Regions from separate parts of the Streptomyces sp. GQ60 genome, predicted to be linked through region 2. Evidence: riboswitches for the same ligand, from Rfam matches in the RefSeq annotation. Region 2 holds a riboswitch; each other region holds the start of a gene.

Evidence for each region. A riboswitch is a leader RNA that binds a small molecule or an ion and turns the genes downstream of it on or off. The one in region 2 is predicted to bind cyclic di-AMP.
Region 1: linked by a shared signal. The riboswitch ahead of AC6CKD_RS23445 (transglycosylase family protein) and the one ahead of AC6CKD_RS29585 (M23 family metallopeptidase) in region 2 are both predicted to bind cyclic di-AMP.
Region 3: linked by a shared signal. The riboswitch ahead of AC6CKD_RS14760 (M23 family metallopeptidase) and the one ahead of AC6CKD_RS29585 (M23 family metallopeptidase) in region 2 are both predicted to bind cyclic di-AMP.

Annotation. Positions count from the first base shown of each region.
Region 1 is NZ_JCAXEG010000009.1:215,596-219,123, forward strand. Features, by position in the region: gene AC6CKD_RS23430 (transposase) at 1-11, shown strand, start outside; partial or broken gene AC6CKD_RS23435 (cytochrome P450) at 1-139, shown strand, start outside; gene AC6CKD_RS23440 (LysM peptidoglycan-binding domain-containing protein) at 283-1,395, shown strand; cyclic di-AMP (ydaO/yuaA leader) riboswitch at 1,672-1,843, shown strand; gene AC6CKD_RS23445 (transglycosylase family protein) at 1,846-2,547, shown strand; gene eno (phosphopyruvate hydratase) at 2,891-3,528, shown strand, end outside.
Region 2 is NZ_JCAXEG010000015.1:115,620-119,147, reverse strand. Features, by position in the region: gene AC6CKD_RS29590 (winged helix DNA-binding domain-containing protein) at 1-573, opposite strand, end outside; gene AC6CKD_RS29585 (M23 family metallopeptidase) at 639-1,613, opposite strand; cyclic di-AMP (ydaO/yuaA leader) riboswitch at 1,616-1,812, opposite strand; gene AC6CKD_RS29580 (tyrosine-protein phosphatase) at 2,147-2,968, shown strand; gene AC6CKD_RS29575 (aspartate aminotransferase family protein) at 3,012-3,528, opposite strand, start outside.
Region 3 is NZ_JCAXEG010000005.1:131,146-134,673, forward strand. Features, by position in the region: gene AC6CKD_RS14750 (M16 family metallopeptidase) at 1-155, shown strand, start outside; gene AC6CKD_RS14755 (M16 family metallopeptidase) at 176-1,543, shown strand; cyclic di-AMP (ydaO/yuaA leader) riboswitch at 1,782-1,941, shown strand; gene AC6CKD_RS14760 (M23 family metallopeptidase) at 1,954-2,748, shown strand; gene AC6CKD_RS14765 (GntR family transcriptional regulator) at 2,937-3,528, shown strand, end outside.

The DNA.
Region 1 (3,528 bases), on a different contig from region 2:
GACCCTGCTGACGCGGCTGCCCGATCTGGAACTGGCCGTGGCTCCCGGGGAGCTGCGCTGGCGCGGGGGGCTCATCATGCGGGGTCTGCGGACGCTCCCGGTCCGCTTCAGTGCTGAAATCACCCCCCAAAACACCTGAAACCTGCCTGACCGGAAGTCAGTTCGCTGCCCAAACTTGTGACCGGCGTTCGAAGGCCGCTAGGTTCTGCCGTTACCCCGCCGTTATGCGAAAGGTGCAACCTCATGCGTTCCGGGAACGGCCGCCACAGACGCCCCCGACAAGTGCCCGCACTTGTCGTCACCGCCGGAGTCACCGGCACCGCCCTCGCCCTGCCGCTGCTCGCCGCCACCGGCGCGAGCGCCGCGGAGACCTCCACGTGGGACAAGGTCGCCGAGTGCGAGAGCGGCGGCACGTGGAGCGCCAACTTCGGCAGCGGCTCGTACGGCGGGCTGCAGTTCAGTCAGGAGCAGTGGAAGAACGCCGGCGGGCTCGACTTCGCCGAGCGCGCCGACCTCGCCAGCCGCTCCCAGCAGATCGCCGTGGCCGAGCGGGTCCTGGCCTCCCAGGGCCCACAGGCGTGGCCGCTGTGCGGGGTGCCGGCCGGTCTGACGCAGGACGCGCCCGCCGCCGTGGTGGACCCGGGCCTGCCCGCCGGGTCCGGGTCCGTCGCGCCCACTCCGTCCCGCCCGGACGACGCGGTGCCCCACACGGGCTCGGGCAAGCCGTCCACGGACTTCGGGGCCCCGACGCAGCAGATCCCGGCCCCGTCGGACTCGCCGCTGCCCGACTATCCGATCGGCGTGCCCGGCGAACTGCCCGTCATGCCCTCGCCGGACCTCCAGACGTCGCCTCCCGGACTCCCGGGCGACCCGACGGCTCCCACGAGCCCGGTGGACCCGACCGCACCCGTGGACCCGACGGCTCCGGCGGACCCCGCGACTCCGGCGCCCCCGTCCGCGGACCCGACCGCACCCGTGGACCCGACGGCTCCGGCGAACCCGTCCGGCCCGGGCGACTCCACGAACCCGACGAACCCGGGTAATGCGGAGAACCAAGCCAACCCGGCCATTCCGGTCAACCCGGTTGATCCCACCGCCCCGACGGCTCCGGCCGCACCCGGCGAGTCCACCGCCCCGAGCGACCCGGCGGCCCCCGGCGCGACCGAGGGCAGCGGCAGGCACCGCGGCCCGGCCGCCGTCGAAGCGCCCGTCGCGCCTGACGCCGCGTCGGACCCGACGTACACCGTGAAGGAAGGCGACAGCCTCATCGCGATCGCGGACGCCAACGGAGTGAAGGGCGGCTGGAAGGGGCTCTATGAGGCCAACGAGCAGGTCATCGGCGGCGACGCGGACCTGATCAAGCCCGGTCAGAACCTGGATCTAACGCATCAATAAGGGCACTTAAGGCGCCCGGAACCAGCTGATTGTCCGTTTTCTGTAAGTGAGACATGTGTCTCTCTAGGCCAACTGGCGTGTCTGGTTCGGAGGGTTCTGCAAACCCCGCTCTCACCTGCGCAAACACCCTTCGGGGGAGCGCAAGTAGGCACCCTTTCCCCCCGATGTCCCTCGTTGAACATCGGGGGGAGACCTGTCTACCTTCTGAATCGCCCGCCACCGCGGGCTCCTTCGACCGCATCGCCGAATCCTGCCGGCGGACGGAGGGAACACTCGTCGCGTAAAGCGCCGAAGGCAGGAGCGGGGGAACCAAGGTAGGCGCCGGAACCGGCCGTTGAGAGACGGTCATGGAACCGGCTAGGGGTTAAGCCGAGCGCTAGGTCGCTCGGCCGGGCACTCACTCGCCCGAACCCGACAGCTCACCTCGTAGGCGTCGGTGAGGAGAACTCCATGCTGCTTTCGGGCAAGGGCAAGCACCGTCGCGGTTCCAAGGCCGTCCGCATCGTCACGCTCGCCGGTGTCGCCGGTGTCGCCGTCGCGGCTCCGCTGATGGCCGCGGGCACCGCCTCGGCCGCGACCGCTTCCGAGTGGGACCGCGTCGCCTCGTGCGAGTCCGGCGGCAACTGGTCCATCAACACGGGCAACGGCTACTACGGCGGCCTGCAGTTCTCGTCCTCCACGTGGGCGGCGTACGGCGGCAAGGCGTACGCCTCGCAGGCCAACCAGGCCTCCAAGTCGCAGCAGATAGCCATCGCAGAGAAGGTCCTCAAGGGTCAGGGCAAGGGCGCCTGGCCGTCCTGTGGCGTCGGCCTGTCGAACTCCTCCTACACCGGCGGTTCGGCGCAGGCCCCGGCCAAGCCGAAGGCCCAGCCGAAGCCCGCGCCGAAGCAGGAGAAGAAGGCCGAGCCGAAGAAGGAGACCAAGCGCGTCGAGGCTCCGACCACCCGCTCCGACCGCCCGGCCGCCGCGCCGACGTCCGAAGCCCCCAAGACGGGCAACGGCTCCTACGCGGTCAAGTCCGGCGACACGCTGGGTGCGATCGCCGACGCGAACAACGTGTCCGGTGGCTGGGAGAAGCTCTACGAGCTCAACAAGGACATCGTCTCGGACGCCGACCTGATCTTCCCGGGCCAGAAGCTGAAGCTCAGCTGAACCCGAAGGTGAGGCCGGAGCTGAACCCCGGCTGAAACCTGTGGGAACGGTCGTGGCCGCTTTCGCGACACGCAGTAGTTCCACCGCGCAATTCCACCGCCCGGCGCGCAACCCCCTTCGCGCCGGGCGGTGCTGTGTGCGGGTGGCTCCGGCCTGACGGTGCCTCCGGAAAGCCGGTGATCAAGGGTCCTATGTCCTGTAAGAGGGGCATTCAGGCCCTTTTTCGTCCCAGCCCCCGGGCGGTCGGCCGGCCGAGTGCCCAGAGCCGGTTAGGCTCTAAGCGGCAAGGCCATCCCACGGCCTGACACGCCACCGCACACCCAGCGTCACATCCCAGAAGGAGATGCTCGTGCCGTCCATCGACGTCGTCGTAGCCCGGGAAATCCTGGACTCCCGAGGCAACCCCACGGTCGAGGTCGAGGTGGGCCTCGACGATGGCAGCACCGGCCGTGCTGCAGTCCCGTCCGGCGCCTCCACCGGAGCGTTCGAAGCCGTAGAGCTCCGTGACGGTGACCCCAACCGCTACATGGGCAAGGGCGTAGAGAAGGCCGTCCTCGCCGTCATCGAGCAGATCGGCCCGGAGCTCGTCGGCTACGACGCCACCGAGCAGCGCCTGATCGACCAGGCGATGATCGACCTGGACGCCACCGAGAACAAGGGCTCCCTCGGAGCCAACGCCATCCTCGGTGTCTCCCTCGCCGTGGCGCACGCCGCGTCCGAGGCCTCGGACCTGCCGCTCTTCCGCTACCTCGGCGGCCCGAACGCGCACCTGCTGCCCGTTCCGATGATGAACATCCTGAACGGTGGGTCGCACGCCGACTCCAACGTCGACATCCAGGAGTTCATGATCGCCCCGATCGGCGCGGAGTCCTTCTCCGAGGCCCTTCGCTGGGGTGCCGAGGTCTACCACACCCTCAAGAAGGTCCTGCACACCAAGGGCCTCTCCACCGGTCTGGGCGACGAGGGCGGCTTCGCGCCGAA
Region 2 (3,528 bases):
CGGTACGGTGCGCGGCCGGCTCGGGGGCGCGACGTAGGAGGGGCGCTCCCCGAACGACCAGGGCGCGGCGGTGGGCGCGTGCTGCAGGGGTGCGTACTGCCGCAGCCCCCACCACGCTCCGGGCCTCGGCGGCGCTCCCAGCCGGTGTCCGAGCCAGGCCTCGCACTCCGCCGTCGTACGGGGCCGGTCGGCGAAGTCCAGCAGCTCCGGCACCAGGACGTCGGCGTCCTCGGCCGTCAGCCCCGAGTCCGTGAAACGGGTCCCGAGCCTGGCGGCCCGTACGGAGGGCTGCACCGCCTCCCGGAAGGGCCGGTAGTCCTCCGCGTGCACGGCGTGCAGGGTCAGCCGCATCAACGTCGACTTGACGACCTCGCGCCCCGCGAAGGCGGCGTCGAGGTCTGCCGGGTCGAAGCCGGCGAGCCGGTTCCACAGCGCGAGATAGGGCGAGGCCGCGTGCTGCGCCTGCAGGGCGACCACCCTGCGGACCGCGTCCCCTACGTCCATCACCTCACGCCGCAGGAGCAACTGCCGTGCGAGCGTGGAGCGGTTGAGCTCCCCTGCGCTGACCTGCATGCCGTGACCGCCCGTCCCCCGTCGAAACGGGCAGCCTAACCGGCACCTCCGACAGTGCCCCGGATTCAGATGGTGACGCCCTTCGACCGGAGGTAGGCCAGCGGGTCGATGTCCGAGCCGTACGAGGGGCCGGTGCGGATCTCGAAGTGCAGGTGCGGGCCGGTCGAGTTGCCCGTGGAGCCGGAGAGGCCGATGGTCTGGCCGCCGGTGACGCTCTGGCCGGACGAGACGGACAGCTGGGAGAGGTGCGCGTACTGGCTGTACTTGCCGTCGGCGTGCCGGATGACGACCTCGTTGCCGTACGAGCCGCTCCACCCGGCGGAGACGACGGTGCCGGCGCCGACCGCCTTGACGGTGGTGCCGGTGCTCGCGGAGAAGTCGACACCGGTGTGGTAGCCGCTGGACCACATGGCGCCGGAGGCCCTGTACGCGGTGGACGGGCCGCCGCCGACCGGGGCGACGAAGCCGGTCGACGTGGAGCCGCCCTGCTGCTTGGCGGGAACCTTGGCGGCGGGCGCCTTGGCGGCGGGCGCGGCGACCTCATCGGAGGAATCCGATGAATCCGACGAATCGCCAGAAGTGGAAGAACCGGAAGAAGCGGACTTCTTCGCCGGCTTCGGCGATGCGGCCGGCGCGGACTCGGCCGCCGCCGCCGGAGCCTTCGCACCGAGGGTGAGCTTCAGGCCCGGGTGGATCAGCGACGGGTCGGTGCCGACGGCCTCGCGGTTGTCCGCGTAGAGCTGCTCCCAGCCACCGGTGAGGTGCTGACGCTCGGCGATCTTGGAGAGGTAGTCGCCCGGCACCACGGTGTAGACGGTGGGGACGCCCTGCGCGGCGGCGGGAGCCGCCTGGAGGGCGGGCGCGGCCTGCGGGGCCTGCACCGGAGCGGCGGCGGTCGCGGCGGCCGGGGCCCCCGCGGCGTGGGCGCCGGTGGCGCCGAGCAGCGGAAGCGCGAGGGCCGCGCCACCGGTGCCCGCGGCGGCGAACCCGCGGGATATCGAGCGGGACTTGGGACGGCGGTGCTTACCCGTTCCGGACATGGCGAATTCCTCTCCGACGCCTGCGAGGTGAGCTGTCGGGTTCGGACTGGAGATGTCCGGCCGTGCACGTGCCGTTGAACGGCACGTGCACGGCTTCACCCCGAGCTGTCCCGTTGTAAAGATCCCGAAGGAACTCCGGAACAGCGGCTTACCTGGTTCCCCCGCTCCTGCCGCGCGCGTGAATAGTCGGGTGCGGTTTCCGGACGGCGGCAGGATTAGGCGGTCCATCCGGATCGATCGCGAAGGTAATCGAGCCTGCCCGCACGGAACAAGTCCCGAATTCCCCAATGGATTCCCGGGGATGATGGACCGACGGAATTCCGGTCACCCTCCGTCCATTCCCCACCCCCAACAGCCGTCCCGACAGGGGAATTCGCCATTCGCGATCAGGCACTCACGGTCACCGTATGATCTGGCTCACGGGGAGGTGTCCGATCTCGCCTCTCGCTATGGCAAGTTGTCAGCAAGTGGCGTAATTCGGACACGCGCGGCGACGACCGCACGGACGATACGGACGACACGGAGGAGCCCCTGTGACCCAGCAGATACCCCAGAGCCCCCACACCGGTCCAATACCGGTGGAACCGGCACTGACCGGCGTGCGCAACTTCCGTGACGTGGGCGGGTTGCCGACCGTGGACGGCCGAAGGGTCAAGTCGGGACGACTGTTCCGAAGCGGACATCTGGCGCATGCCACCGAAAGCGACGCGGAATTCCTCGGATCGCTGGGACTGCACACCGTCTTCGACTTCCGCAACGGCGCCGACCACGCGCTGGAGGGTCCGGACGTGGAGCTGCCCGGTGTGCGCAACGTCGGCATTCCGCTGTCGGATCCGGCCGACGGCGGGGAGTTCTGGAAGATGGTCCGCGAAGGGGACCTGGCGCAGCTCCGCGAGATCCTCGGCGAGGGCAAGGCCGCCGCGCGGATGTCGCGTTCGTACCGGACGATGATCCGGACCCGTACGGCCGAGCACAGCCGGGTCGTGCACGCGCTCGCCGAGGACAGCGTCCCGGCCCTCATGCACTGCGCCGCCGGGAAGGACCGGGCAGGCCTGTCGATCGCCGTCACCCTGCTCGCGCTGGGCGTCGAGCGGGAGGCGATCGTCGCGGACTACCTGGAGTCGAACGCCCCGCACAACCGCTACCGGGTCCGCCGGGGCAGCGACTCGCCCGAGGCCCGCGCCCCCGAGGTGATGGAGCTGCTCGCCCCGCTCTTCGACGCCCGCGCCACATATCTGACCACGGCCTTCGACGCGATCGACGAGGAGTGGGGCGGGGTGGAGCGCTACCTCGCCGACGGCCTCGGACTCACGCCCGAGACCCTCGGCCGGCTCCGCTACCGGCTGCTGGACTGACGCCCCACGAGGCGGGCCGCCGCCCGCTGAACCGACGGGCGGTTCAGCGGTTGGCGACGGCCTGCCTCACCAGTGTCCGGCCGAAGTCCCACATCAGCGCGCCGCCCCCGTGGGCCTCGTCCATGACCGCACGGAAGGCGCCGACGAACCGGTCGACGTCCGCCTCGTCCACGATCAGCGGCGGGATCAGCTTGATCACTTCCAGGTGATCGCCGGAGACCTGCGTGAGGATCCGGTGCTTCTGCAACAGCGGCACCACGACCATCTGCGCGAACAGCCCCTTGCGCGCCGCCTGCAGCATGCTCCAGCGGCTCCGCAGGCCCAGCGAGGACGGCCGGCCGAACTCGATGCCGATCATCAGCCCGCGCCCCCGTACCGCGTGGAGCAGTTCGTACTCGTCCACGAGCGCGGCGAGCCGCCCGCGCAGCAGGTCGCCCATCGAGCGGGCGTTGGCCACCACCCGCTCGTCCTCCATGACGGAGAGGACGGCGAGCCCGGCCGCCATCGCCTGCGCGTTGGAGCCGAAGCTGGCGGAGTGGACGAGCACCCGGTCCATGGAG
Region 3 (3,528 bases), on a different contig from region 2:
TCGACATCACCGCCGAGGAGGTGCAGGCCGTGGCCGCGGCCCGACTGCGCCCCGACAACCGCGCGGTGCTCGTCTACGAGCCGATCGCGGCCGATGAACCCACCGACATCGCGGCGACCGACGCGAGCGACGAGAACGAGGGGGCGGAGCAGTGAGCGACACCGCAGCCGTCACGATGACCTTCCACCCGCGCCCCGAGGCCGGCGAGCCGCAGCCGTGGGCCTTCCCGGCCCCCGAGCGCGGGGTACTGGCCAACGGCCTGACCCTGCTGCGCTGCCACCGCCCGGGCCAGCAGGTGGTGGCGGTCGAGATCAACCTCGCCGCCCCGCTCGACGCGGAGCCCGAGGGCCTCGACGGCGTGGCCACGATCATGGTCCGCGCCCTGTCCGAGGGCACCGACAAGCGGTCCGCCGAGGACTTCGCCGCAGAGCTGGAGCGCTGCGGCGCCACCCTCGACGCGCACGCCGACCACCCCGGCCTGCGGGTCTCCCTGGAGGTCCCGGCCTCCCGCCTGCACAAGGCGCTGGGCCTGGTCGCCGAGGCGCTGCGCACGCCGGCCTTCGCCGACGCCGAGGTCGACCGCCTGGTGCGCAACCGGCTCGACGAGATCCCGCACGAGAGCGCCAACCCGCAGCGCCGTGCCGCCAAGGAACTCTCGAAGGAGCTGTTCCCGGCCTCCCTGCGGATGTCCCGCCCGCGTCAGGGAACAGAGGAGACGGTCGCCCGCATCGACTCCGCGGCCGTACGGGCCTTCTACGAGGCCCACGTGCGCCCCGCGACCGCCACCGCGGTGGTCGTCGGCGACCTGACCGGCATCGACCTGGACGCCGTCCTGGCCGACACCCTGGGCGCGTGGACCGGTGACACCACCGCCCCGCGCCCGGTCCCGCCGATCACCGCCGACGACACGGGCCGCGTGGTCATCGTGGACCGGCCCGGCGCGGTCCAGACGCAGTTGCTGATCGGCCGCATCGGCGCCGACCGGCACGACCGGGTCTGGGCGCCCCAGGTGCTCGGCACGTACTGCCTGGGCGGCACCCTCACGTCCCGGCTGGACAAGGTGCTGCGCGAGGAGAAGGGGTACACGTACGGCGTGCGCGCCTTCGGACAGGTGCTGCGCTCCACGGCCGACGGCAAGGGCGCCTCGATGCTCGCCATCAGCGGCTCGGTGGACACCCCGAACACCGGCCCGGCCCTGGAGGACCTCTGGACGGTGCTGCGCACCCTGGCGCAGGGCGGCCTGACCGACGCCGAACGGGACGTGGCCGTGCAGAACTTGGTGGGGGTGGCACCGCTGAAGTTCGAGACGGCGGCCTCCGTCGCGGGCACGCTCGCCGACCAGGTCGAGCAGGAGCTTCCGGACGACTACCAGGCGCAGTTGTACGCGCGGCTCGCCGAAACCGGCACGGTGGAGGCCACTTCGGCGGTCGTCAGCGCCTTCCCGGTGGACCGCCTGGTCACGGTCCTGGTCGGCGACGCCTCGCAGATCGAAGAGCCGGTGCGGGCCCTCGGGATCGGCGAAGTGGCCGTGGTCGCCAACTGACCGTCCGTTGACTGCCGACGGGTCGCCAACTGGCCCGTCGACAAGGGGCTCCGACAGGGGACTCCGGCGGTTTGCCCGCCGGAGTCCCTTTTGTCTTGCCTGTTCCTTAAGTCGTGTGGTTGCTTGTATGTGGTGTGGCGTACGCAACAAAATGGCGTGTCTGTTTGGCGATTGACTGATGATCCGCCTAGCGTCGGCCGTGCTGTTCGTCAGTCGTAACCGCCGCATCCGCGGCACCGGACAGCGATCGCCGAGTCCCCGTCAGGCGCGAGCCTGGGGAGCCGGGGACCCACTTGTGTCCCTGGGGTGAATCGGACCGCCTCGCAAGAGGGGGCCCGTAGGAGACCTTCCTGCTCCGAACCCGTCAGCTAACCCGGTAGGCGAGAGGGAAGGAAAGGATCAGCCCCTTCATGGCGTTTGGCAGTAGTGCCGCCGGCAAGCACCGTGGTTCGAGCCGTATGAGCCGCAGGACCGCCGGCTACGCCGGCATAGCCGCCCTCGCCGCCACCGGCGTCGTCGGCTCCCTGGCGGGTCCCGCGTTCGCCGCGGACAATTCCCCCTCCTTCGAGGACACCGGCAGCCTCAACACCATCGTGGTGGCAGACGAGCTCGCCGGTGACGTCGAGGCCCAGGCCCACTCCCAGCAGCGGGCCGCCGAGGCCGCCGCCGCCAAGGCGCAGGCCGAGGCCGAGGCCAAGCAGCGGGCCGCCGAGGCCAAGGCGAAGGCCGAAGCCCAGGCCAAGGCCGAGCGCGAGGCCGCCGAGCGCGCCGCCCGCGAAGAGGAGCGCAAGCGCCTCAACACCTTCGTCTCCCCGATCGACGGCTCCTACGTCAGCACGCAGTACCACGCGGGCGGCGCCATGTGGTCCTCCGGCAGCCACACCGGCATCGACTTCCACGCCGACTCCGGCACCTCCGTGCGCTCGGTCGGCCTGGGCACCGTGGTCGAGGCGGGCTGGGGCGGCGCGTACGGCAACAACGTCGTCATCAAGCACGCCGACGGCACGTACACCCAGTACGGCCACCTGCACTCGGTGAGCGTCAGGGCCGGCCAGCAGGTCGCCCCGGGCCAGCAGATCGGCCTCTCGGGCAACACCGGCAACTCCAGCGGCGCGCACCTGCACTTCGAGGCCCGCACCGGCGCCGACTACGGCTCGGACATCAACCCGGTCGCGTACCTGCGCTCGCACGGCGTCACCCTCTGACCCCACCGTCGCACCGCACGACTTCCGTGAAGGCCCCGGCTCTCTTCGAGCCGGGGCCTTCGTGCTTCGTGCTGCGTGCTTCGCGTTGTGTGAATGTTTCGTATTTCCGGCCGTCCTCGGAAATTATCGTGTGTTGCAATAGAGTCGCAACGCGCACAGCCATACGAGAAAAGGCGGAGGTTCCGGTCTTGCGTATTCCCGCGCACACGGTATGCACAGCGATCCGCGACGACATCGTCTCCGGGGTGTTCGGGCCCGGCAGCCGGCTGACCGAGGAGGTACTGGCGCGCCGTTACGGAGTCTCGCGGGTCCCGGTGCGCGAGGCGCTGCGCACGCTGGAGTCCGAGGGGTTCGTGACCACCCGCCGGCACGCGGGCGCCTGCGTGGCCGAGCCGACCGAGCAGGAGGCCGCCGACCTGCTGGAGCTGCGGATGCTGCTGGAGCCCCTCGCGGCCGCCCGGGCGGCCCGGCGGCGCAGCGAGGCCCACCTCAAGGTGCTGCGCGGGCTCGTCAGGCTGGGTCAGGAGCGGGCCAGGAGGGGCCAGGAGGAGGATCTGCGCTCCCTGGGCGGCTGGTTCCACGAGACGCTCTCCCAGGCCTCGGGCAGCCCCGGGCTGATCGCGCTGCTCACCCAGATGCGGCACAAGGTGGCCTGGATGTACGTGGTCGAGGCCCCGGTGCGGCCCGTGGAGTCCTGGGCCGAGCACGGTGCGATCGTGGACGCGGTGGCCCGGGGCGACGCCGAGCGGGCCCGGGCGCTGACCGCGGCGCACGTGGACC